DNA from 3 places in the Paenibacillus sp. IHBB 3054 genome. Region 3 is predicted to be linked to each of the others. Evidence: riboswitches for the same ligand, from Rfam matches in the RefSeq annotation. Region 3 holds a riboswitch; each other region holds the start of a gene.
What was found. Region 3 has a riboswitch for cyclic di-AMP ahead of ACQ76X_RS30285 (ubiquitin-like domain-containing protein). Riboswitches for the same ligand answer to the same signal wherever they lie in the genome.
Positions count from the first base shown of each region.

Region 1 (7,891 bases), on a different contig from region 3:
AGAAGGTTGCAGAGCCGCTCGCTGCGTTTGCCAAGCTGGCAGGATTGCAGGCCTACCCGCATCATCTGCTGACTTATGCTTGGAAGACACTGATGCAGAATCATCCGCATGACAGTATTTGTGGCTGCAGCGTGGATGAAGTGCACCGTGAAATGGTGACCCGCTTCGCCAAGAGCAGCCAGATGGCAGAAGCCATCGCAGCACAGAGTGCCGGTGCGCTAGCTGAAGCCATTGATGTTGCCGGGGTAGCGGCATGGGGGGAAGCCCCTGTTCCGTTTACAGTGTTTAATACGAGCGGCTGGTCGAGAACCGGAACCATTACAGTGGAGCTGATCACGGTGAAGAAATATTTCCCTGAAGGGCCAACTCCGCAGTCCCTGGCGAGAGAACTGGGGCAGGAGCCGCTGGGTTCCTTTAAGGTAATGGATGAAGAGGGCAAAGTGTATCCGGCCACGCTTGAAGATCTGGGTGTCCATTTCGGATACGAGCTTCCCAAGGACCGTTTCCGTCAGCCTTATATGGCCCGGAAAGTCAGGGTTACTTTCCCAGCAACAGAGGTTGCCGCTCTGGGATACCGCACGTATGCACTGGTTGCCGGAGTGCCGGATACGGCTGCTGCCGTACTTGATGCCGTTAAGGTGCAAGGCAATACTATGGAGAACGCCAAGCTGAGTGTTGCTGTTGCTGACAACGGTACAGTCACGGTTACAGACAAAGCGTCAGGTGCTGTATACGCAGGACTTAACGCTTATGAGAATACCGGTGATATCGGCAATGAATATGTATACCGCCAGCCGGAAGGTGAAGCGGCGCTCACTACTGAAGGCTTGCAGGCTGAGATTACATGGGTTGAGCAATCCCCATACCGTGCTGTGGTGGAGACAGTTCTGCGCTGGGAGATTCCGGCCAGCGCCGATGAAACCTTCCTCACGGAGAAGCGCGAAATGGTTCCATTCACAGAACGCCAAGCCAAACGTGCTGCGCAGATGGTTCCGCTTGTACTGACTACGCGTTATACGCTTGAAGCCGGCAGCGGAATGCTTCAGGTCAGAACAAGCTTCGATAATCTTGCCAAAGACCATAGGCTGAGAGCGTTGTTCCCAACGGGCCTTGATAGTGATCATCATTATGCAGATTCGGTCTTTGAAGTGGCCAGACGCAGCAACAAACCTGCTACGGAATGGGTGAATCCAAGCAATGCCCAGCATCAGCAGGTATTCGCCAGTGTTGCTGATGGAGTGAACGGACTTGCGATCGCCAATAAAGGCTTGAACGAATATGAGGTGCTGCTGGACGGGAAGAACACGATAGCAGTTACGCTGCTGCGCTCATCCTCCGAACTAGGTGACTGGGGCGTGTTTGAAACGCCGGAGGCACAGTGCTTGGGTGCGCAGAGTGTAGAATATGCGATCATTCCTTATACAGGTGATGGTGCAGTATCCGGTGCATACGCACAGGCATACCAGTATCAGATTCCGTGGACCGTCGTCCAGACACAAGGTCCTGCCAGCAGAGTTGCCGCGGTGTCCAGTAACGGGCAGAACCCTGATAGAGTAACACTGCCGGTATCCGGACAGTGGCTAAGCTGGAATTCTAACGCTTCACCGCTAACCTTCTCTACATTAAAGTTTGCGGAGGAGACTGGTGATCTTGTTGTCCGCTGGTATAATCTTGGTGCAGAAGCGACAGAACTTAAGGCTCATCCTTCATTTGAAGCTGTGGCTGCATATGAGAGTGATGTTCTGGAACGCCGCGGCACCAAACTTGACGCAGATGATCAGAAAGTGGATGGCTACAAAATAATTACTCAGGTTTACCAATTAGAGAAGAAATAAAAAGTAGATTCGGAATGATTAAAAGAATAAAAACACCTCCAAGAGAATGGTCCTTTTTCGTAAATAATGACCTTGGAGGTGTTTTTGTATTAGAGTGTGTCTTCAAACTGGAAGAGCTCTGAGGAGGCAGGGGTTTAGTATTGAAAGTAGGGTCCCTAAAAGCCTGCAGCGGGTTCGTTTACTCGTAAAGGACTCAGGAGACGCTATGGAGAGTAAAACCCCTGTTTATTCTCTTTTGCGGACCCAGACGACCTTATCTGCTCTGCATTCTATCTAAAAACGGCCATCAGGGGGGAATAACTGCGCTGGAGTCCGTTTTCCTACTGTAACGGGCTAAAAGCCCCAAATAAGTGCAACTCGGTCCGTTCGCACTCAGAGCCAGGAATACACTTTCCGGACGCACACACGCCTTCGGAAGAAGAGCGAATTCTCTGAAACACCGAAACGTAAGCCTCCACCAAAAAAACTACCTAGTGGCGAAATGCCTTTCTCCGCGTGTGGTCAGAAAATAGTACTGTACCCATGATTCCTTAGGGCATACAGCAGCAGGTTTTGGCGGGGAAGCGGTTTGAAGACACGCCCTAATGAAAGTGTGAATTATCCTATTGTTGGACAATGCGTGTCCTGATCCTGTAAACGTACATTTTTTATGGAAATAAGAGTAAAGGAAATGTGAATAAGTGGATAATGATCAATTGAATTATAAATAATACGTTGCGCGTTAAGAGAATGAATCAGGATCTTGTCCGACAAACACCCAGTATATCAAGGGTTTATTTGGAGATTTGAGTTGCGAAAATTGAGTGAGTTATTAATGGGATTTTATTGGTGTTTTTGACACGACTTCAGTTCAGAGCCAAACTGGATCAGTGGAGGTTTATGGTGTATGTTATTTAATAAGGAGTGGTAATCTTGAAAAAAAACAATCAAATCCCCGCGATGCTCGCAGCTTCAATTCTGCTGATTCTGCTCAGCAGCATGCTTAAGCCGGAGGGCTCTACTCTGCTGGGTGTGCTGCAGACGTTAATGCTCGGAGTGGGCTTGCTGGGCTGCTGTACAGCGGCCTGGAGATTCGCCAAAGGCGGCAAGGGCAAGAGCTGAGTATAAATAGAAAAGGCCGCGGCACTATGCTGCGGCTTTTTCGTGCGCTTCGACAAGTTGCCCATTACATCAGCGGAGATAAGAGAGGGGTCCACAGTGGTTCTTTAATCTATGTGAGCAGCTATACAACAAATAAGTTTGCTTCAGGCCGCAACGTTTCCAACCGGCACATTTGCTCGCGCACATGTCTCAGCCGGGTTTTCAGCACAGGCACGCTTTGCTCAAGAATGGTGCTGATTGCCGGCAGGGGCAGCAGCATTCCGTACCATAACACCTGCACAATCTGATCCTCCCAGGCTAATCCATTGGAAACAAAGAGGCTGCACTCCTCCGCAGCCCGGGAGCACTGCTGAATGCACTCCCGGTAGGCAACCAGAGAGAAAGGCTGCGGGATGAAATCATCATGAAGGTACCGGGTATAAAGCTCAGTGAAGGTCTTCATCGCAGTCTTTTCCGCAACGGCACCCTCTCCCAGCAGCAGACTGGTGAGTGCATAAATATTTCCGGTGTTCTTTTGGACATATTCCGCAAACTCGCTGGCAGCTGTCCATTCCGGGGATAATGGGTCTGGCATGTCTTCACGTTCCTTCCTGAATAAGAAGTTATAAGATGGAGAAATAAGCGATGGATCTGTCCATTAGCTCGGCTATGTCCGGTTCCTGCCAGCTGCCTTTATGCAGCAGGGAACTTGAAGGTTTATAGTACATCCGTCTGAAGGGGGGCGTACCGCCGGCCCCAGCTGTACGGGAATAGGGGACCATCTGCAGATGTGACGTGACGACCTTGCCTTGCAGCTTGGCTTTTAAATCCAGCAGGGCCGTTTGCACGATTTCTTGCTGACCCGGCTCCCACTGCGCACCTAGCTGCTGTACAATTTCGATGGCTTCTTCCAGCCTGTGATTGCGTATACTTCTCAGGAAGCTGCTCCATTTAATGACGTCAAAATGATCGCCTTCCGCAGACAGTATCCCCGCTCCCCAGCTGCACCCAGCCTTGCACGTAAGCTTCAGCACACCATACCGGCACTTGCCGGATGACTCCGTGGCATGATGGAATGGCCAGGGGGCATCGAATACAAACACTTCTATACGTAACAGCCTGCGCTGGTTCATTTCGTTTTCCCTCCTACCCATTTATAAGCTGCAGACTCCGCACAAAAAACCGCAGCAGAGGAGGACCTCTGCTGCGGTTTTGGTACAGGCTTAAATACACCTGGCGCAAAAACGTGGCGGATCAAGGTTCTCTCTAGTCGCTTACGGGGTTAGCTGTCGGATTCGGACGGTGAGAGTCGCCCTACCTAATGAGACCACAGTCTCCTTCGGATTCACCCCAAGAAAGATTCTTATCTTCCAGTTAAGGCCCTGCGGGCCTGATGGTTCCCCCGTTTCCCGCATTGCGGGAATTCAGCGTTCATATCGCATTTCATGCATTGGATTCAAACCGAATCATACCTTTTCGCATGAGCTTTGTAAAAAGAAAAAAACATTCTTCTGAGCCGATTTTCAGGGGATTCTGGCAAAAGAAACGATAAGAAGTGCTAAAAGGGTGTTTATCAACGCTTTTCGGCTTTTTATCTCGTGCATACGACTGCTTTTGAATTAGGGTGATCAGAGCACAAAAGGCAATTTGCTCAACATCGGGTGAATAAAATCACAACGCTGAATGCTTTTTCGCAAATCGTTGATAAGCCGAGTAAATAAGAGGAATGATGAGATTGAGGCTTAAGTAAGCGCTACCTGATCTGGATTGGGTTTACTAAATGCATTATTTTGGCAGGTTTGGCGGTTTACAAGGTAGTGATTGCCAGAGTATGATTACTTCTGTTTACTACACAATCGAATACGCAGTCCGCTTAATTTCCGTTATGGAAAGCGGGGGAACCAACAATCGGCAGCCGATGTGAGAGTCGGAGCCGGTTATGGGGTGAATCCTGTGAAAGTGCGAGAGAATGCTCGCATGGATACAGGTAGGGCGACTCTCACTGCCCGAATCCGACAGCTAACCTCGTAAGCGTATTAGAGAGGATGAGCACAATGTGACCGCTAATTGGACCACAGAGGGAATTCCTTTGTGGTTTTTTGCTGTGTTCGTACGGGCAAATGAAAGGAAGTCCTAAGCCGGAGGAGAGGAAGATATGGCGAATTCGGAAGAATATGTACTCATTAACGCTCCGACTAAAGCGGGGGAGCATTTTATCAAAATCTTAAAGTTTAGAGGCTACAAGATCGCAGGAATCGCCAACAATGCGGCGGAGAAGCGGCGTCTGGAGGAGCTGGGAATCGAGGTCAATCTTGTGGTGGATACACATCATCAGAATACATGGTTCCGCCCCTCTTTTCCGGTAGGCAGAGTATTTCTGTTCGAGAGCAGTGTGACCTTATGCTGCCGGTATATCCAGATGTGCCGGACCTGGACGACAAAGCCAATATACGTAATTACGACTTCGATGAATCCCAGACTGGTCTATAAAGGACTTGGAGCGGATTCCGTCATCTATTCCCACAGCGGAAATGTCTCTTTTCTGGCGGATGTCTCAACGAATCCAGGATAAGGCCAAATAAAAGGGCAAATAAAAGGCATCCCCTGGACAGAGGTCCAAGGAGATGCCTTTTTCAAAATATAAGCATTTATATGCCTCACGCTATGAATTATTCAGCGGTTGCTCCAATAAGCTCCTTAAGTTCGGAAACGTTGAAGCCTTTGACTGCGCGGCCTTCGTACACAGTAACAGGCACACCCATGAAGCCCAGCTTCTCGACTTCTTCCTGATACACTGTACTTGTCATAACATCACGCACCTCGAAGCTAACGTCTTGCTCGGTCAGCCACTGTTTCACTTGATTACAGTCGCTGCATCCTGTGGTGGAATAGACAATTACCGGCTGGCTCATTGGCTCACAGCTGCCTTGATGGCATCCCGGGTGATTTTCCAATGGGAGGTGTTCCAACGGACTTCGCCGTCTTCCAACAGGAAGATCTGCGGAGATTCATGCTTGATCCCGAAATCTTCGGCAATCTGATTGGATAGCGGACGGTCTTCAATCACATGGACAATGGCAGCAGGAGTCTCGGAGCCTTGCGTATAGGCTGTGAATTCCTCGTTGGCCTTGGCGCTGATCGGGCAGGTAGTGCTATGCTTGAAAAGCAGTTTTTTACCTGGTTGCGCAACATATTGCTGCAGTTCTTCCAGAGTATGAAGTTGTTGGATAGACATCGGTATCTCACCTTCCTATAAGTACTTGTAACTACGATTGTAACATAGTTCAAAATTAAATCAAAAGGAAGTTAGAGCACCCCTTTCAGCGGAATTACAGTCCCATGAAGGACGTTGAAAAAACGTGACTGCCATGCTAATGTGAGAGAGGTGCTGCGTGTATCCTGAAGAATCGTAAAGGGTGTGTCCATAATCATGAAAAGGGTTGCTTTTGTTACCGGTGCTGACCGTGGTTTAGGTTTTTTTCTGGCAAGCTGGCTTCTAGAGAACAAATATTCCGTATTTGCCGGTCAGTATATGAAGGAGTCGGAATCGCTGGACGCACTGAAAAAGCAGTACCCGGACCGATTAACTCTGATCCCGCTGGATATCGGCGACCGTGAGAGTGTCAAGCAAGCGGCACGTAGCATTTCGGGCAGTACCGCTCATGTTGATATGATTATCAATAATGCCGGTATTATTCATAGAGCTGATGATGCCACGATGCTTGTTGATATGGACGATGAAGCCATGGCTCACATTTATAATGTAAACACGCTTGGTTCTTTGAGGGTCAGTAATGAATTGATGGGCCTGTTGATGCAGAGCAAGCAGAAATTGATTGTTAATATCTCCTCAGAAGCCGGAAGCATTGGCCGGAACAAACGGATTAATATGTACGGATACTGTATGTCCAAAGCGGCGCTTAATATGCAGTCCTCCCTGTTGCACAACCATTTGAAGGTGATGGGCGGGCAGGTTATGGTCTTTCACCCCGGCTGGCTGCAGTCCTATATGAATGGTGAGAAGGCTCTGGAGGCACCTATTCCTCCTGAAGAGTCGGCGCGCAAGATTATGAATATCGTGCAGGAGCACAAGAAGTATATGGGTGAGGAGCCGGCTTATCTCGACCTGGACGGCAATGCCTGGCCCTGGTAACTATACACTAAGAGAAGCAGGAAGAGAGGCGGGAAGAACATGTCTGAATGGAAAGCACTTGCACTTGGCAGCTACAGTGAGGTGAAATACCATCCTTTTGCCGGTGTGGATCATGAGATTAAGCACATTCTGTCACCTGATCTGCAGGTGGAGGCTTCCGAAGATTACAGTCTCCTGAACAAAGACAACCTTGAGGGATTGAAGCTGCTTATCGCCTATACCGAATTTTCCGATCAGACAATAGCCCCGGAGCAAAGTGCCGCTTTGCTGTCTTATGTAGCGGGGGGCGGAGGTCTGCTCGTTGTACATAACGGAATCTCCCTGCAGCGGAATCAGGAGCTGGGCGCCATGCTGGGCGCACATTTCACCCATCATCCGGAATACACCTCCCTGCATATGAAAATACCGGCACACGGGCATCCCATTATGCAGGGGATTAGCGAGTTCGTCATCGAGGACGAGCCGTACTACTTTGAAATGCACCCTTATTTTGAGACAACTGTGCTGGCAGAGTACCTTCATGAAGGGGCCATGCGTCAGGCAGCCTGGTGCCATGAGTTCGGACTTGGCCGTGTAGTTTATCTGATGCCGGGGCATCATTTGCCTTCCTTCTCGGTAGAGCCGTTCCGCCAAATGATCCGCCGAGGCGGAATGTGGGCAGCCGGGCTGCTGTAACCTCCTGCATTGAATTGTTTTCGCACACCATAACAGCTGTATGTTCCCCAAGAGGGGCATGCAGCTGTTTTTTTTGATGTATGAATGTTCCAGCTTCGGTCAAAATAGGGTTACGAATAAAAAGGGGGACGCATGGAATGTGGAAGAT
Region 1 covers NZ_JBOFBG010000017.1:25,524-33,414, forward strand. Annotated here, with positions in the region: gene ACQ76X_RS18665 (alpha-mannosidase) at 1-1,835, shown strand, start outside; gene ACQ76X_RS18670 (hypothetical protein) at 2,748-2,936, shown strand; gene ACQ76X_RS18675 (hypothetical protein) at 3,058-3,510, opposite strand; gene ACQ76X_RS18680 (hypothetical protein) at 3,539-4,048, opposite strand; cyclic di-AMP (ydaO/yuaA leader) riboswitch at 4,173-4,355, opposite strand; cyclic di-AMP (ydaO/yuaA leader) riboswitch at 4,776-4,964, shown strand; gene ACQ76X_RS18685 (hypothetical protein) at 5,071-5,487, shown strand; gene ACQ76X_RS18690 (glutaredoxin family protein) at 5,585-5,827, opposite strand; gene ytxJ (bacillithiol system redox-active protein YtxJ) at 5,824-6,150, opposite strand; gene ACQ76X_RS18700 (SDR family NAD(P)-dependent oxidoreductase) at 6,346-7,068, shown strand; gene ACQ76X_RS18705 (ThuA domain-containing protein) at 7,108-7,743, shown strand; gene ACQ76X_RS18710 (spore germination protein) at 7,881-7,891, shown strand, end outside.
Region 1: linked by a shared signal. The riboswitch ahead of ACQ76X_RS18685 (hypothetical protein) and the one ahead of ACQ76X_RS30285 (ubiquitin-like domain-containing protein) in region 3 are both predicted to bind cyclic di-AMP.

Region 2 (7,891 bases), on a different contig from region 3:
TTTCATGGGTAAGGCGTTATCCGAGAGGACAGGTTGATCATTTACGGGCATATCTTCCTTATATGCATATTGAGCCAGGCTGCGTTTTCCCTCTACGATTTCATCTTCTTGTGCACCCTGAGTGATAAAGTGGATAATTTCATTTTCTAGTTGAGGAGCTTGCTTCAAAACATAACCAATCAATGCAGCATTTTGATTAACCACCGACTTATTGATCTGACTGACTTGATAACTCATATAAAAGAACATGATTCCCGCTAACATAACTTGTAATACGATCGCTTTAACAGTAATAGACTTCCACTCTGGATTACGAACGAATTCATTCATGGTTTATCTCCCTATAACATCTGCATTCCATTTATATCCGACTCCTCGAACGGTAATGATGTATCTCGGTACAGCAGGAACATCCTCGATCTTCTCTCTTAACCTTCTGATATGAACCGAAAGGGTGTTGTTATCAATGAATTCTCCTGACATATCCCACAGACTGTTAAGAATGATACTTCTGCTGCAAATTTGCTTGGGGTGAGTCATTAACATCAATAACAAACGATACTCCAGCCCCGTCAACAAAAGTTCCTGATTGTATTTAAGAACAATTCCTTCTAGAACTCGAACTTCAATATCGTCGGATATCCATCTGTTCGGTTCATCCGTGGGTTTATGATTGCGCCTTAATACGGCTTTCATTCTAGATAGAAGTTCTTTGGTACGGAGCGGTTTGGTCATATAATCATCTGCGCCCAAATCAAGTCCAGCAACAACATTTGTCTCCTCATCCAAAGCTGTCAAGAAAATGATGGGAACCTGGGATGATGCACGGATTTCCTTACACAGGTCATACCCTGAACCATCAGGTAAATTTATATCCAACAAAATTAAATCGACGTCGTCTGTCTTTAATGCCTTCCTGGCTTCTTCCAAGCTACCGGCAATAACAACGGTATATCCTTCACTCGTTAAAGTATATTCAATACCGAACACCAAATTATCATCATCTTCAACCAGTAAAATTCGATTCATTGAGCACCTCAGTTTAATTCAAGAAAGTTTTTAAAGTTAAGCTACACCATTTTTTCACTGTATCATGAAAGATATCTTTCACAAAGCTGTTTAGTGGAAAATTTATTTAAGGCAACTCTGGTTCACCCATTAAACAACGAAAAGAACTTTGGAAACGATACGATTCTTACAATATAAACGGATGGCTTTAGAAACAACACATTAGGAGTATAACGTAATAATCATTTTTTAAGCCGATCCAGAAAAGGATCGGCTTATTTTTATAGCTTACTTAAGATCAATCACGTTTGTTCTCAACAGATTTCATACGGTTTTGATCGTCAGGCACCCGGTCAGTACTGAATTCCTGCCCTGCTTCTAATTCACCATGGCCGCAAACACTTCGGGAGAAATTTGTGAACTGCCTTTTTTGCTCATCCAGCTCGTGTTTTCGCTTAAGCAGCTCCTGCGGATCCTGATTTGTCATAATGTTAACCTCCTAGGAAATCAAAATAAGTCTCCAAAAATGGAATCATGCTGTTTATTCGCACTACAGAAGTTTTCCATAATAGAGCGGTGCTTATGCAACGAATTCAAAATCCTAGCTTGTGTCAGATCACTTCTATACTAAGTTTACGAAGCTATAGAATTATTGCTCTTTCTCCCGGCCGAGCAGCCCGCTGAGAGCCTCTGTCACGTTCATACCGGTAAGCGACTGCGTCAATTCAGGAATCTGGGCCATGATTTTGGCGATATCGCCGGTAATTTTGTTCACGCCGGATGAAGCTCCATCCTGAGATATCACTGTAATCTTATCGACCTTGGCCAGCGGGGAAGCGATTTTGTCAGCCAGCTCTGGCAGAACCTTCAAGAATTCCACTATAAGTGCGGCTTGCGTGAACTGTTTGTACGCTTCGGCTTTCTTCTCCAGTGCCCCCGCTTCCGCCGCTCCGGCCAGTTGAACAATTTCCGCATTGGCTTTCCCCTTCGCCAGTTCTGCTTCCGCTGTTGCCAGCCCCCGTTTGGTCATAGTGGCCGCCTCTGCTTCCGCCTCAAGAATTTGCCGCTGCTTGGCTGCTTCCGCTCTCATGATCGTAGCCTGGTTCTCCGCCTCAGCAGGCTTGATCACCGTTGCCTCCAGCTCCTTCTGTCTCAGCTCAACTTCGATTTCCCGGACGGTCCGGTTGGCCTCCGCTTCCATCTGCGTGATCTTGACCTGTTCGGTAACCAGCGACTGCTTGATTTTGTTCTGCTGCAATTCGTACGCAAGATCCGCTTGTGCTTTTTTCACTTCTGTCTCCAGCTTAAAATCCGCCTGCTTAATGTTCAAATCCTTCTCGAACAGAGATTCCTTGGCGCGGGCGGCGGTTCCCGCTTCAATGGTGGCCTGATGCGCATTGGCTTTGGCAATGGAGGATTCTTTCTCCGCCTCGGCTTGCTTGATCTGAATGTCACGTTCCGCTTCCGCCTTGGCGATGCTGGCATCGCGGCGGATGCGCTCAATTTCCGGAACCCCCATATTGTCGATATACCCTTTGTCGTCAGTAATTTTCTTAATGGTGAAGCTGACCACCTCAAGCCCCATCTTGTCGAGGTCTTCCGAGCAGGTCTCCCGCATCTTGCTGTTGATTTCGTCAGGTGTCTTTAGAATGGATTCCACCGTTAATTGTCCGATCAAGCCGCGCAAATGGCCTTCCACCGAATGCAGGATAATCGTCTCGCGGTCTTCTTCCGGCCTGTCGATAAACTGCTCACTGGCAGTCAGAATAGCGGTAGGATCGCTTTTAATCTTAATCTGGGCTACCGCCTCCAGGTTGAGCTTGATGCCCTGCCGGGAGAACATCGCCTGCGCCGGGATGACATCGAAGCTCATCAGCATCATGGAGATGGTCTTATTGTTCTGGAAACCGGGGATGACGAAGGTCCCGCCGCCCTGAACCACTCTTTTTCCGCCGAGGCCGTACACAATCATCGCCTGATTGGGCGGAACCTTTTTATAAGCGTTCACTATACTGAACAAAGCCAGCAGGATAACAACAACAATTGCCGAGATTAAATAAAGAATAACCATTCGGTTCGACACTCCCCGTTATTTATAATTGTTCGATTTCCCTCTCGAAAAGGGTTACTACCGCCATTCCTTTATCCACCTTCAAAATAATCACCCTGTCGCCCTTGGCGAGCTGCTGGCCGGTTTCTGCCCGCACTCCAATGGAACGCATCGTTCCATGCAGCACATATTTCATTTCTCCAACAGCTCCATCCACTGCAGAAATGCTGATGTACCCGAGTTGTCCCGCCTGCTCATAATCCATTTTATTCATGCTACTGTCATACCGAGTCATCACCCGGGCCAGCACCGCATACATCAGACAGCCTAGGAGTAAGGCAATCAGCGTGCAGATCAGCACTACTGCAAGCATATTCATTCCGCTGAACCGGGTAAGCACATAACCACTGCCTCCCCAGACCGCGACAAACACCATCAGAGGGAGTATGGGCACAAAGCCCGGACCACCAGCATCGCCACCTCCCACATGCAGATGACCCGCAAGGCCATGCCCATGAAATCCGCCGCTGAGGAGAAGCAGCAATCCAACCCAGAAGCACACGATAAATACAGTAACGATAACAATCCCCCCTTTAAAGCATTTTAGATAGTGCCCAATGACTCTGATTTTCGTTGTTATAAGATTTCTAAACCCTCATACAGATCATCTTTCCTTTCTGCATGCGCAGCAAAAAGACCACAGAAGCGTCAGGGCTCTCCGTGGTCGGTTAATCGATCATGGCGCTCATCCTCTCTCTTTCGAGGCTTACGGGGTTAGCTGACGGATTCGGGCAGCGAGATTGCCCTACCTTGCCAAATCGGCTTTTCAGCACGCAGCAAGGATTCACCCCAAGTGAGCTGCAGCTATCTGAGCAAAAGCCGCATTCACCATTGGTTCCCCCGTTCCCATAATCGGAATTCAGCCATTCGAGAACAGTTATAATACATTCGGTTGTTGATTTGAATCTTACGACTGTGACCATTTAATGTAAAACGTTGCGGATGGTAAAAGAAGCTCAAAATGCCACCACTTCACGAATGAAGGCGCATTCTTTGGTGCTGCTCTTAAGCGGTCGATGATTTGCTCATTTTTGCTCCGCTTCATGTCCTAGTAAACAAAACAGAAACGTATGCTGCTCAACATCATCCGCCGTACTCATCTGCATCACACATTAAAGTTCCTGTCAGGAATATTCTGCAAATCATTCGGGAACGTTAACAGCAAAACTAATCGAAAGTTGAGCGCCTTATAATGACTAACCAAACTCAGACCTCATTTCCTTCTGTAGATCAAAATTCCGATTACATCGAAGCCGCACTGTTCCATACAAGTGACCTCAAAAAAAGAAGCTTATCCTTTCAGGGAAAGGAAGGGATGGTCTTTTATCTGGAGTCTCTCACTGACACGGAATTGATTGAACGAAACGTGATTGTTCCTTTTAGCCGTAATCAGGACAAAGACCTTCCTGAGCTTTTCACAACACTTAGTTTCAGTTTGGAAACAGAACTAAACCAAGGTATTCAGGGACTTCTTGAAGGAAGCTGTCTTTATTTTTTAGAAGGAATGTCTGAATTTTATGTCCTCTTCACTCCTGCCAAATACGAACGAAGCATTAGCGAGCCTGAGAATGAAGGGGTTATTCGGGGACCTCATAACGGTTTTATTGAACAGATGAAGGTTAACTTATACCTGATTCGGAAACAAATTGCCTCCCCAAACCTTATAGTCCGCTACTTCACACTTGGGAAATTCGCCCCCAAACAGGTAGGCTTAGTATATATGGAGAATATCGCCAACCCTGAATTGATAAAGATTGTAGAATCAAGAATAAAGAAAATTTCGCTCGATTGGATAATCTCCACTGGTTTTATTCAGGAATTAACGGAGGATAACTCCTTCTCCATATTTCCACAACTAATCAATACGGAGCGTCCGGACCATACCTCAGCTTATTTGCTGGACGGGTATGTCGCCATACTGCTGGATGGGGACCCTACAGCTCTGATTTTGCCGGCGAGCTTCTTCAGCTTTTATCAGACACCGGATGACTATAACAATCGATGGATGATCGCTTCTTTTGTCCGGTTCATCCGTCTGATCGGCTTTGTAACAGCATTTCAGTTGCCAGCGCTCTACATCGCCACCGTTTCTTTCCACTCCAATGTCCTTCCCTTGCAATTGTTCTTTTCGATTCAAGGTTTATTGACCCGGGTCCCTTTTCCTCCGCTGATTGAAGCGATGCTGCTTGAACTTATATTCGAACTGTTGCGGGAAGCAGGACTCCGTCTGCCCAGCCGTGTAGGTCAAACTATTGGGATTGTTGGGGGGTTAGTTATCGGGGATGCAATTGTTAAGGCAGGATTGGTTTCTTATTCGATGATCATTGTAGTAGCGTTGACTGCCATTGCATCTTTTCTTATCCCTTCCAACGAAATGAGTTCTGCTATCCGGTTTATGCGGTTTCCATTGATGATTGCTGCATCATTATTCGGATATATTGGGATATCATTTGGGTTAACACTCATTTTCATACATTTGTGCAAGCTAGAATCTTTTGGGCAACCCTACCTTAGACCATTAAGTCCGTTAAAATTTCAAGGCCTGAAAGATACCTTCGTTCGCTTTCCAATTTGGTCCATCCGAAAGAGTACAAGCAACCCAAAAACGGATAAATGATCATTATCCTACACAGTACTTACAGGAGTTGATACGGTGGCTCAAAAAGAAAAAATGATTACAAGGGGACAACTCTTCCTTTTTATTATTCAAGCCCAAATCGGTGTTGGAATTCTGTCTCTTCCTAACAAACTTAACGAAACTGCCAAAGGTGGAGGTGGACTTTCTGTTTTAATTGCAGGGGTTATTACCCAACTCGTCATCATTCTCCTGTGGGTCCTGCTTAAGAAATTCCCCGGACTTAACCTATTCGGGATTTGCATAAAACTTGCAGGCCCGATTATTGGCAGTCTATTGATTATTCTGTACATCGGATACTTTATACTGCTTGGCTCCAATATTATGCTTAGTGCCGTTGAGGTGCTCCGGAGATGGATGCTGCAAACTACGCCAAGATGGGCTGTACTAGCTCTTTTTTCTATCATGACTCTCTACCTCGCAAGAGAAAAACTGACAGTATTGGCTAGATTTTATACGCTGGCTTCCGTGCTTTTTATTCCACTATTTTTATTTATCATCTATGGATTAACTCAAGCCCATCTGGAAAATATGTTACCGCTATTGGAAAAAGGCTTCTGGAATATCGTAAAAGGAGCAAAGGAAACAACCATATCTATGTATGGTTTCGAATTAATGCTGATCATCTACCCGCTGTCTGAAGGTACTGATAAACAAAAATTGATAACGGTCAGTCTTTCTAACTTGTTTGTGACCCTGTTCTATTTCTTCGTGGTCTCTACCTGTCTGATGTTCTTTAACTCCGAGCAAATCAAAATGATTCCCGAACCGGTCATTTACTTAATGAAATCTCTAAGCTTTTTCATTATAGACCGTGCAGATATCTTGTTTTTGCCGATATGGGCCATAACCCTTGTATGTTCTATCGTAAGCTATTGCTATGCAGCGTCCATTGGGCTCAGTGTTTTATTGAGACGGAAAAGTCATCGGAATTTTACTCCGATTGTGAAAATCACTTCATTTATAATCGCGCTTGCGCCAGTAACTTCTGTCGGCATTCATCTACTGGATTCAGCTTCTACGTATGCTGCCTATCTCTTTATTGGTGGACTCCCGCTGGTAATGTTAATCATTTCTCTATTTATAAAGAGAAAAGGAAGTGGCCTTGTATGAGATGTCGCGTGAAAGTAGGAATGGTTGCACTGTCGGTGCTGATTATTCTTTTCCCCCTCAGCCTCACCGGATGCTGGGACCGGGAATATTTAAAGGACTTACATCTAGCCTACAGTGCGGGGTTTGATATAAGTGAAAATGGAATGATAAAGGAAACTGTGGAATTAATCATTCCACCTGATATTGAGCAAAAAGCCACTACGAGCGAAATTCATACAAGTTATGGGCATAACCTGCGTAGTGCCAGCAATGAGATGCGTAATCGAGTGAGGGGAAACATAAGATTTCTTAAAAATGGTTTTCAATTACTCGGAAAGTCAGTGGCAGAGCAAGGCCTTTACTCTAATTTGGATGTAAACTTCAGGGATCCAACCAACCCGACATCCAACGTTAGGGTAATTATTACGGAAGGAAATGCCTCCGACATTCTTGAACAAAAAATGGTTGGGGAATTAAAGATTGGCGATTTCATTACACAAAAGATTGAAAGTCTTGAGGAAATGAGTGTATTTCCAAAAGAAACGTTAGATACCGTGTTCCGATTCCTGAAGGATCCTGGGCAGGACTTTGCACTTCCCTATATAGCTATAGAAGGCAATGAGATTATAACGAAAGGATTGGCCCTTTTTAATGATCAGTATTACAGTGGGATGCTGAACCCGGATCAGTCAATATTACTAGTCCTACTGAAGGGGCAAAAGGGGAAAAATGCGCGATTCACAAAGAAAATTGTTCTGGACTATCCGGATAATATACAGGAGTACATTACCATTAATGTAGGTTTAAAAAAAGTGAAACGGAAATTCAAGGTATCGGTTTCTGCTGACGAAAGTGTTGTTGTCAATTTGGAGTTAAAACTTCAAGCCATCGTAGAAGAGTTTCCCGGAGAGCATTCGCTAAAAGAGAAAGATCTTCAAAAAATAAATCAAGCGCTTTCGGAAATTCTCACAAAGGAAGCTGAATCAGTTGTGGAAGAAGTCCAAAAGGCTAACTGTGATATCTTTGGTGTGGGGAGAAAGCTTATT
Region 2 covers NZ_JBOFBG010000024.1:5,247-13,137, forward strand. Annotated here, with positions in the region: gene ACQ76X_RS22690 (ATP-binding protein) at 1-330, opposite strand, end outside; gene ACQ76X_RS22695 (response regulator transcription factor) at 334-1,029, opposite strand; gene ACQ76X_RS22700 (hypothetical protein) at 1,307-1,495, opposite strand; gene ACQ76X_RS22705 (flotillin family protein) at 1,658-3,079, opposite strand; gene ACQ76X_RS22710 (hypothetical protein) at 3,102-3,602, opposite strand; cyclic di-AMP (ydaO/yuaA leader) riboswitch at 3,806-3,993, opposite strand; gene ACQ76X_RS22715 (spore germination protein) at 4,311-5,735, shown strand; gene ACQ76X_RS22720 (GerAB/ArcD/ProY family transporter) at 5,772-6,866, shown strand; gene ACQ76X_RS22725 (Ger(x)C family spore germination protein) at 6,875-7,891, shown strand, end outside.
Region 2: linked by a shared signal. The riboswitch ahead of ACQ76X_RS22710 (hypothetical protein) and the one ahead of ACQ76X_RS30285 (ubiquitin-like domain-containing protein) in region 3 are both predicted to bind cyclic di-AMP.

Region 3 (7,891 bases):
TATCGGCATAGCTATAGGAGACACGCTTGAAGGTTTGCTGCTCCTGATCCAGTTTGACAATAAATACAGAAGGGTACGTTTCTTCCAGGACACCGGTGCGTTCAACGGTCTTACGACGTCCACCGTTTGCACGCAACGTGATCTTATGACCGACGTGAGCTTCGAGACTGCGTTTAATTTCTAACAGCGCGTTATTAGCCATTACCTGACGACCACCTCTTTCCTTGTCCATTATACAACTTTTCACAAACATTGTCAAAGCAAATAAATAATTATAGATGATGCCAAAATAGTTGTCAACGGAATTTTTTTGGAACGAAAGGGTGCCGACCGAGGTGCCTTGTTATCGGTAATAATATACCGGAGGCTGTCGCCGCTTATACGGCTTCCACAACAAAAAAAGGAAAAGAAAAGCGTTATGCTTATCCTTTCCTTTTTTTATTCCTGCCATTCTGGAAAATTATTGCGTACGGCCTTTCCGGGCCCACGATACTATATCGCCGACGGGGTAACTTTCAGCGCGGAAAGATTCTGCAGGCGAGGCATTCCGATCCGGAAGCTGCCGCGTGTCTCTATCCCGCCCATTCCCTGGTTGCCGCTGATGGTATGATTCAGTACATCGCCTAGACTCACAGTGTCACGGATCGAGGTAAAAGAGGCTTTGGCCGCTATATAGACCGGATCCAGCGCATGAATCAGGATTCTCCCCGGCGAACTGGCAAAATTGGCCCCCGCCCCCAGCAGTGCCTCAAAATGCGACTGACAGGCTCCCGCCACAATAGTCAGGGCATCAAAATTCCGTTCATATTCCCTTGCAACCCCAATAGCTGCCACAAAGTTCTGCGAATTTTTGTAGCTGCTGAGACTGTAGAGATCATAAGTATGCGGCTGTTTCAGCACCCCGTCGTGGCCAGTAATAACTACGATATCCGGACGCACACGGGGCAGAAGCCGGTATAACGTCTCCGCCATTTTGGACTCATGAACATGATGTCCTTCTGCGGGAATCCGCAGCTGTTCATACAAGCTAAGACTTTTGTTCAAATAAAGCGCATCGCCGTCCAAATGCAGCACTTTTCCCGGCACCTCGAAATAAGCCGCCTCCTTGGGGGATTGCGGCCAGCCTCCGGCAACAGTCTCTCCGCTGCGCTGGCTCTGTTCCTGACGGTCCTTACGCAACCTTGTCAATGATTCCTTCGCTTTGATCTGTGCCTGCTGTCCCCGTTCTGTAATACGGGTAGGCGGCACTTGAACCAAGTCGTCCAGGGGAGCATCCGCCAACAGGCGGAATTCTGTGCCTTTGATTACGGCTCCACTCTGCACGATGTTCTCCACCCGGAAAGTTACATCTCCACCATAAGATTTGCGAACGACCAAGTCTCCTAAATTCATGACAACACCACCTCTACCCCCATCGTATGGGCAAAGGTCATGGTTGGTTCTTAAACAGCCACATTTTCAAAAGATAAAGCGCGATGTTTCACGCTACATACTCTAGGCGATTCCTGCCGCCAGCAGCACAGCGCTAAGCCGGGCGTACTCCGCAATACTCAGCGTCTCCCCGCGGCGGGTTGGTTCTATGCCAGCCTCAGCCAGCAGCGCCTCCAGGCGCTCACGGCCTTCTCCCGGGAAGAAGCGGGCCTTGAGATTGTTCGCTATTGTCTTGCGCCGCTGGGTGAAGGAAGCCTGGACCACTTCAAAGAAATGCTTCTCATCAGCCACATCAACCGGAGGACGTTCTCTGACCTTCAGCCGGATTACAGCAGATTCCACATTCGGCTGCGGGATGAAGACCGTACGCGGCACAATACAGACCAGCTCAGGCTCACTGTAGTACTGCACGGCTATGCTGAGGCTTCCATATTCTTTGCCGCCCGGAGAGGCCGCCATACGCTCAGCAACCTCCTTCTGGATCATTACCACGATATTATCCAGCGGAAGTTTCTCCTCCAGCAGTTTCATCAGTATAGGGGTTGTCACATAATACGGCAGGTTGGCAACCACACTTACTTTGTCGACGGTTGCAAAATCCTCTGTGAACAGTTCCTGCAAGTTTACCTTCAGCACATCATCATTGCGGATTTTGACATGCGGGTATGGAGACAATACATCCCGAAGAATTGGGATCAGTCTGCGGTCGATCTCTACAGCAGTCACCGCACCCGCAGCCATGGCCAGCCGTTCAGTAAGCGCTCCGATACCCGGACCAATCTCCAGGGCGCCCGCAGAGTCGGTTAATTCTGCTGCGTCCACAATTTTATCAAGGATATTCTGGTCGATCAGAAAGTTCTGTCCCAGGCTTTTTTTGAACGAAAAACCGTAGCGCTGAATAATTTCTTTGGTCCGTACTGGCGATGAGATCTTGTTATTGCCACTCATGAAGTAATGCCTCCCTGATCAATTTGTGCGAGAGCTCCGGAGAATTCTTCCCGCGTGATGCCAAACATAGCCAGCCGCTTGTACAGCTGTTTGCCGTTGCAATACCCGATGCCGAGCACGTTGCCCAGCGCCATCCTGCGCTCAGCCGCTCTCGGATGCACCAGCATGCCAGCCGCCATAAGATCCTCCAGCCCAATTAGGGCAGGGGCCCCTTCAAAGGAGGTATGTACATGCTGCAGCGCATGACGGATCGCTTCCGGTGATGCATTCTCAACACCGATATCCCCTTTGCGTGTAGCATCCTTCTCCGGGATGAATGCATGCTTGCAGCCTGGCACCTTGGAGGAGACAATCTTGCGGATGCGTTCGCCGGCATGATCGGGATCCGTAAGGATGATCACGCCTCTGCGTTCCATTGCTAGGGCTATCTTGGTGATAACCTTGCGGTCTACCGCTGAACCGCCAGTCTCTATCGTATCGGCCTCCACCGCCCGCTTGACGGCAACCGTATCACTCTTGCCTTCCACCACAATTAATTCCTTAATCATACACGTTGCTCCTTCCTGTAAAACACAAAAAGAAGAGGATTCGCTCCCCTTCTTTTTGGCTAAAGAATGTATAAGTGATGAGCGGCAGCCCGTTCTGTCAGTGCTACCCTCACTATAGCTTATAAACCGTTAATTTGCAAAAACGGACCACGTTAATTCAGCTCCGGCTTCACTGGACCGATCACATAAATGGTCCGGGACTTGCGGCCGAAATTACGGGCATGGCTCAGTGAATCGTAATAAACATCCAACTTGTTGCCTTTGATGGCACCGCCGGTATCCTCTGCTCGGCGAAACCCTAATCCCTCAATGTACACCCACCAGCCGATAGGAATTACATTCGGGTCCACAGCTATTGTCCGGCCTTCTGTTACACGTGTGCCAGAAGCCGTGCGGGTCCCAATGCCTGGTTCTTCTGAAGAATAGGCTGTCATCGACACATTTTTGATCATCTTCTTGTATTGGAAATCTACGCCTGCCTTGTGCACGACGTTACTGCTTTTTGCGGAAACTTTGGTTGTTTTGGATGCCGTACTTTTTTTGGAAGTTGTCACAGCAGCTACAACGGGCTTTGGCAGGGGTTTCGTACCAACATAAACAATTTTATGTTTGGTAACCGTCTGTACTTCCTTGCCAATCATGCGCATAGAGACCAGTTCTCCATCTTGGTAGACCTTCTCGATATGCTGGACCATGACGCCTGGTGCGCCTAACTGTGCCACTTTTACGGTTCCCTTGTTCAGGGAAGGATCTGAGGTCTTAATGACCTGGAATGGCAAATTTTGCTTCCGCTCTACAACCTGCTTGTTGATGCGGACAATTTTAATTCCCATGCCAGCCGATACTGTGGTGTCAAGCGAAGGATATATCTTGTCATTGCTCTCCAGGCTTAAACCCAGTTTGCTAATGGCGTCACCGATAGTGTCTTCGGTGGTGTACAGCGTTTTTGTTGCTCCATCCGCAGTGAGACTAAACTTCTGCGCACGATTGATCACGACACGGTCGCCGTCCTGTATCTCATCACTAAGGCCAATAGATAATTCATCATGCGGCTGCAGCGAAATTTGTTCCTTAGCCAGCACATCACTGAGCAGCGCTTCGCGCGTTTCCAGCGTCTGTGCTTTCCCGTCTATTACTAAAAATATCTCTTTCTTGCTCTGACCGTGTACGTACAGCAGAATGAGCAGCGCGATAACGATTGATACCGCACCTGCAAGCGAAAGTAAGCGAGGATTCACTTGCTTCCACCGTAATGCGAAAGACCTGCTGGATGATTGCGAATCATGGGATACTTCTGGTTGGAATACGCCCACTCTCTCCATCCTCCTTACATAGCCCCGTCGTCAAGTTGTATATCAAGGTGACTGTATCATTGCTGACGAAACTAGGTTTGAGATTGCAACAGGATACGCCCGCATTGCTTCAGCGTTTCCTGCTCATGGATCGCCTGCCCGGCATAATTACTCCAGATACCTGTTATATAACAGTATGCTGGGAACATTCGCATTATTCAAAACAAAAAAAGCCCAAAAAAGAGTTCACAGAGGACTCTTTCGTGGCTTCTCCGGATGTCAGAATACGCGGGAATGTTTATGCACGAGGTTTCCTCTCTTACTTGCGCTTACGGGGTTAGCTGTCGGGTTCGGGCATAAGAGAGACGCCCTATCTTAGGTCACCCGCTCACGGCGGTTGCCCTCAAATTCACCCCAAAGACCACGTGAAGAAATCAAATAAATTCTGCGGCATTTCTGTGTTGTACTCTATGTACGGACATGCGGCAGGCATTATTGGTTCCCCCGTTCTCCATACGGAGACTCAGCGAGACGATCCATGATTCAGTGACTGTCACAGTAACAACAGCTCACTGCACTGAAAAGATGATATCCTGTTTTGATGCATGTTGTAAAGGACGATTCAACCACGTTTACGCAAAAAAATGATTAAAATATTGTAATATTCAGCCGTTTTTAAATTAAAAAAGTTTAATATATCGGCTATACTTCATTTTTCACCGCTTTTACTCCCGATTTCAGACAATCCCAAATCGTTCCAGTGCGTTCGCATACGTAATTTCCGCCAATTCCTGTAAATCAATCCCTTTTATTTCCGCAGCAGCCTCTGCTACTAATCTCACATGTGCGCTCTCATTTCGCTTGCCCCGGAAAGGGTGCGGTGTCAAATAAGGCGAGTCCGTTTCAATCAGCAGCCGGTCCAGCGGAGTCTGGGCCAGCACCTCTTTTGGCACTCTGGCATTCTTGAATGTAATCGGTCCGCCGAAGGACAGGTGAAAGCCTAAATCCAGGCACATTTTGGCTATTTCCCAGCTGCCGGAGAAGGAGTGCATCACCCCGCCTATTTCATCAGCCTTCTCTTCACGGAGAATCCGCACCACATCTTCATGAGCATCACGGTTATGAATGCAAATCGGCATTTTCAGCTCACGGGCTAGTCCGATTTGTTTGCGGAACACTTCATGCTGTACCTCTTTGGGAGAGGTATCCCAATAGTAATCCAACCCAATTTCTCCGATGGCGACTACTTTTTTATGACTGCACAGTGAGGCGATCCACTCGAGATCACCGTCCCTCATGTCAATGGCATCCTGCGGATGCCAGCCTACGGCTGCATAGATATAATCATAGGTTTCAGCAAGCTTCATGGTTGTTGGGATTGTTTCCCTGTTAAAGCCAATATTAATCATTTTGGTAACTCCTGCCTCGAGCGCATTGGCGATTACCTTTTCGCGGTCCTCGTCGAATTGTGGAGCATCCAGATGGGTGTGAGTGTCGAACAATTGCATGTTACATCCCCTTTTCTGTCATAATTTCTATGATGAATTCCAAGTATTTTTGGATTACTTTGCAAAGATTTCTGCGATTGAAGAAGGCAGCATTGGAAGGGCTTTCTGCAGCTTATCCTGTGGAAAATACAGGTGATAACGGCCGCGGTGAATTCCGCTGATGGAGCGTACGATATCTGAAACTTCAGAGATCTCCCTCAGTTTGTCATGGCGGTCAAGCAGCAGAATTTGCTTGCTGTCAAAGCCTTGTCCCGCACGAAACACATCATAGGGCAAATCTGTCGGAAAATCAATTTCCAGATCATAATCAGCATCTAGCCCTGCCACGGCAAAGCTGCGGCGTATTTCGTCAATCGTCTCGGAATCAAGGTTCTCCATCTCTACATATTTATACAGTTTACGATGAATAAACCGGCTGCACAAGTCGCTTAACAATTCATCCTTCTCCAAAGTCCACTGCATGAAGGCGGTCTGGATCATAGCTTCGTCCAGCAGCAGATATTGCTCCACCGTAACCTCTCCGCGGAACAAATCACCTAAAGGATCAATCATGAACCGGAATTCATAACCGCTCTGGTACAGCTCTTTGGCTCTGCGGAAAATTTGCCGCAAAATGATTTCAGAACTGCGTGTGACCGGGTGAAAATATACCTGCCAGTACATTTGATACCGCGACATTAAGTAATCCTCGATGGCGTGCATCCCTGACTCCTTAACCACTACCCTTCCATGGTACGGGCGCAGCATTCTTAGGATCCTGTCAATATCAATCGTCCCATAGTTTACTCCCGTGTAGTATGCATCGCGGAGCAGATAATCCATGCGGTCAGCATCCAGAGGCCCGGACACCAAATTGACTACAATTTCATGCTCATAAGTTTTGGAGATTACCGAAGCTACCTTGCCGGGAAAATCCTCTGCCACATCCCGCAGAATCGCGGTGATCTCCGTGTTCTCCAGAATGATCCGGCAGGTCCAATCTTCATGGTTCATTTCAAAGGCTTCTTCTATAGAATGGGAGAACGGGCCATGCCCCAAATCATGCAGCAGCGCTGCACATAGAGTGAGCAGGCTCTCCTCCGGCATCCAATCCTTATACCCGCTTCGCTCGAACTGCGAAATGATGCGGCGTGTAATTTCGTAGACACCAAGGGAATGTGAAAATCGGCTATGCTCTGCACCATGGAAGGTTAGATAGGAGGTGCCAAGCTGACGGATGCGCCGCAGACGCTGAAACTCCTTGGTATTGATCAATCGCCAGATAATTGTGTCCTGCACGTGAATATAGTTATGAACCGGATCTTTGAAAACCTTCTCTTCTGTCAGCGGTTGCTTCATGTGTTCAACTCCTTCGAATAATATAATTAGAAATTAGAGGTAATAGGTAGTATAATAATGAATTATGTCGTACTTTGTCGAACTGTGTCATTTTAACTTTTTACAAATCGACAATTTAAATTTATCTGCATTTGTATGAATTTATGTGTAATGTAGGCGATATAAAAGTTTTATTTAAAAATTCCTTAAAATTAGCCTCAAAAAAGGTTGACTGTTTTGGGAATGGTTGGTATTATAAATATCATAAAACGGTGAACAATGTCGAATAATGACGCTTTTGAACATTGAGAGGAGCAACGATTGTAATGATGAAATCAACAGGAATTGTAAGAAAAGTAGATGAGCTTGGACGGGTTGTTATTCCGATCGAATTGCGCCGTACACTGGGCATTGGAGAAAAAGATGCGCTCGAAATTTACGTGGACGGTGAGCGGATCATGCTTAAAAAATACGAGCCAGCTTGCATTTTCTGCGGCAATGCTGAGAATGTAACCTATTTCAAAGGAAAAATTGTTTGTCATGAATGCATTTCTGCTATCCCTACCCCTGTGACAAACTAGAACAAATAGGTTATAATAGGAACTAATCAATTTGTTAATTCTAACCTTTTTATATCTCCTTGGCCTCCCGTTGATGCGGGAGGTATTTTTTATGTTTTTTTACCCTCCCAAACCCTCCCTACAGGGAGGGCCCCAAGGGCCCCGGCCCTCTGGACACCCGGAAGCTTGTCTAATTTGTGGCCGCGCGTAAAGGAGTAACTGTGACGGTGGACCGGCCCTCTTTCGGGCACGCCCTCAGGGCCTTGCCATGCGAGGGATTTCGCCAT
Region 3 covers NZ_JBOFBG010000043.1:44,613-52,503, forward strand. Annotated here, with positions in the region: gene veg (biofilm formation stimulator Veg) at 1-202, opposite strand, end outside; gene yabG (sporulation peptidase YabG) at 493-1,392, opposite strand; gene rsmA (16S rRNA (adenine(1518)-N(6)/adenine(1519)-N(6))-dimethyltransferase RsmA) at 1,495-2,379, opposite strand; gene rnmV (ribonuclease M5) at 2,376-2,927, opposite strand; gene ACQ76X_RS30285 (ubiquitin-like domain-containing protein) at 3,080-4,240, opposite strand; cyclic di-AMP (ydaO/yuaA leader) riboswitch at 4,531-4,758, opposite strand; gene ACQ76X_RS30290 (TatD family hydrolase) at 4,957-5,727, opposite strand; gene ACQ76X_RS30295 (HD domain-containing protein) at 5,782-7,065, opposite strand; gene ACQ76X_RS30300 (AbrB/MazE/SpoVT family DNA-binding domain-containing protein) at 7,371-7,625, shown strand.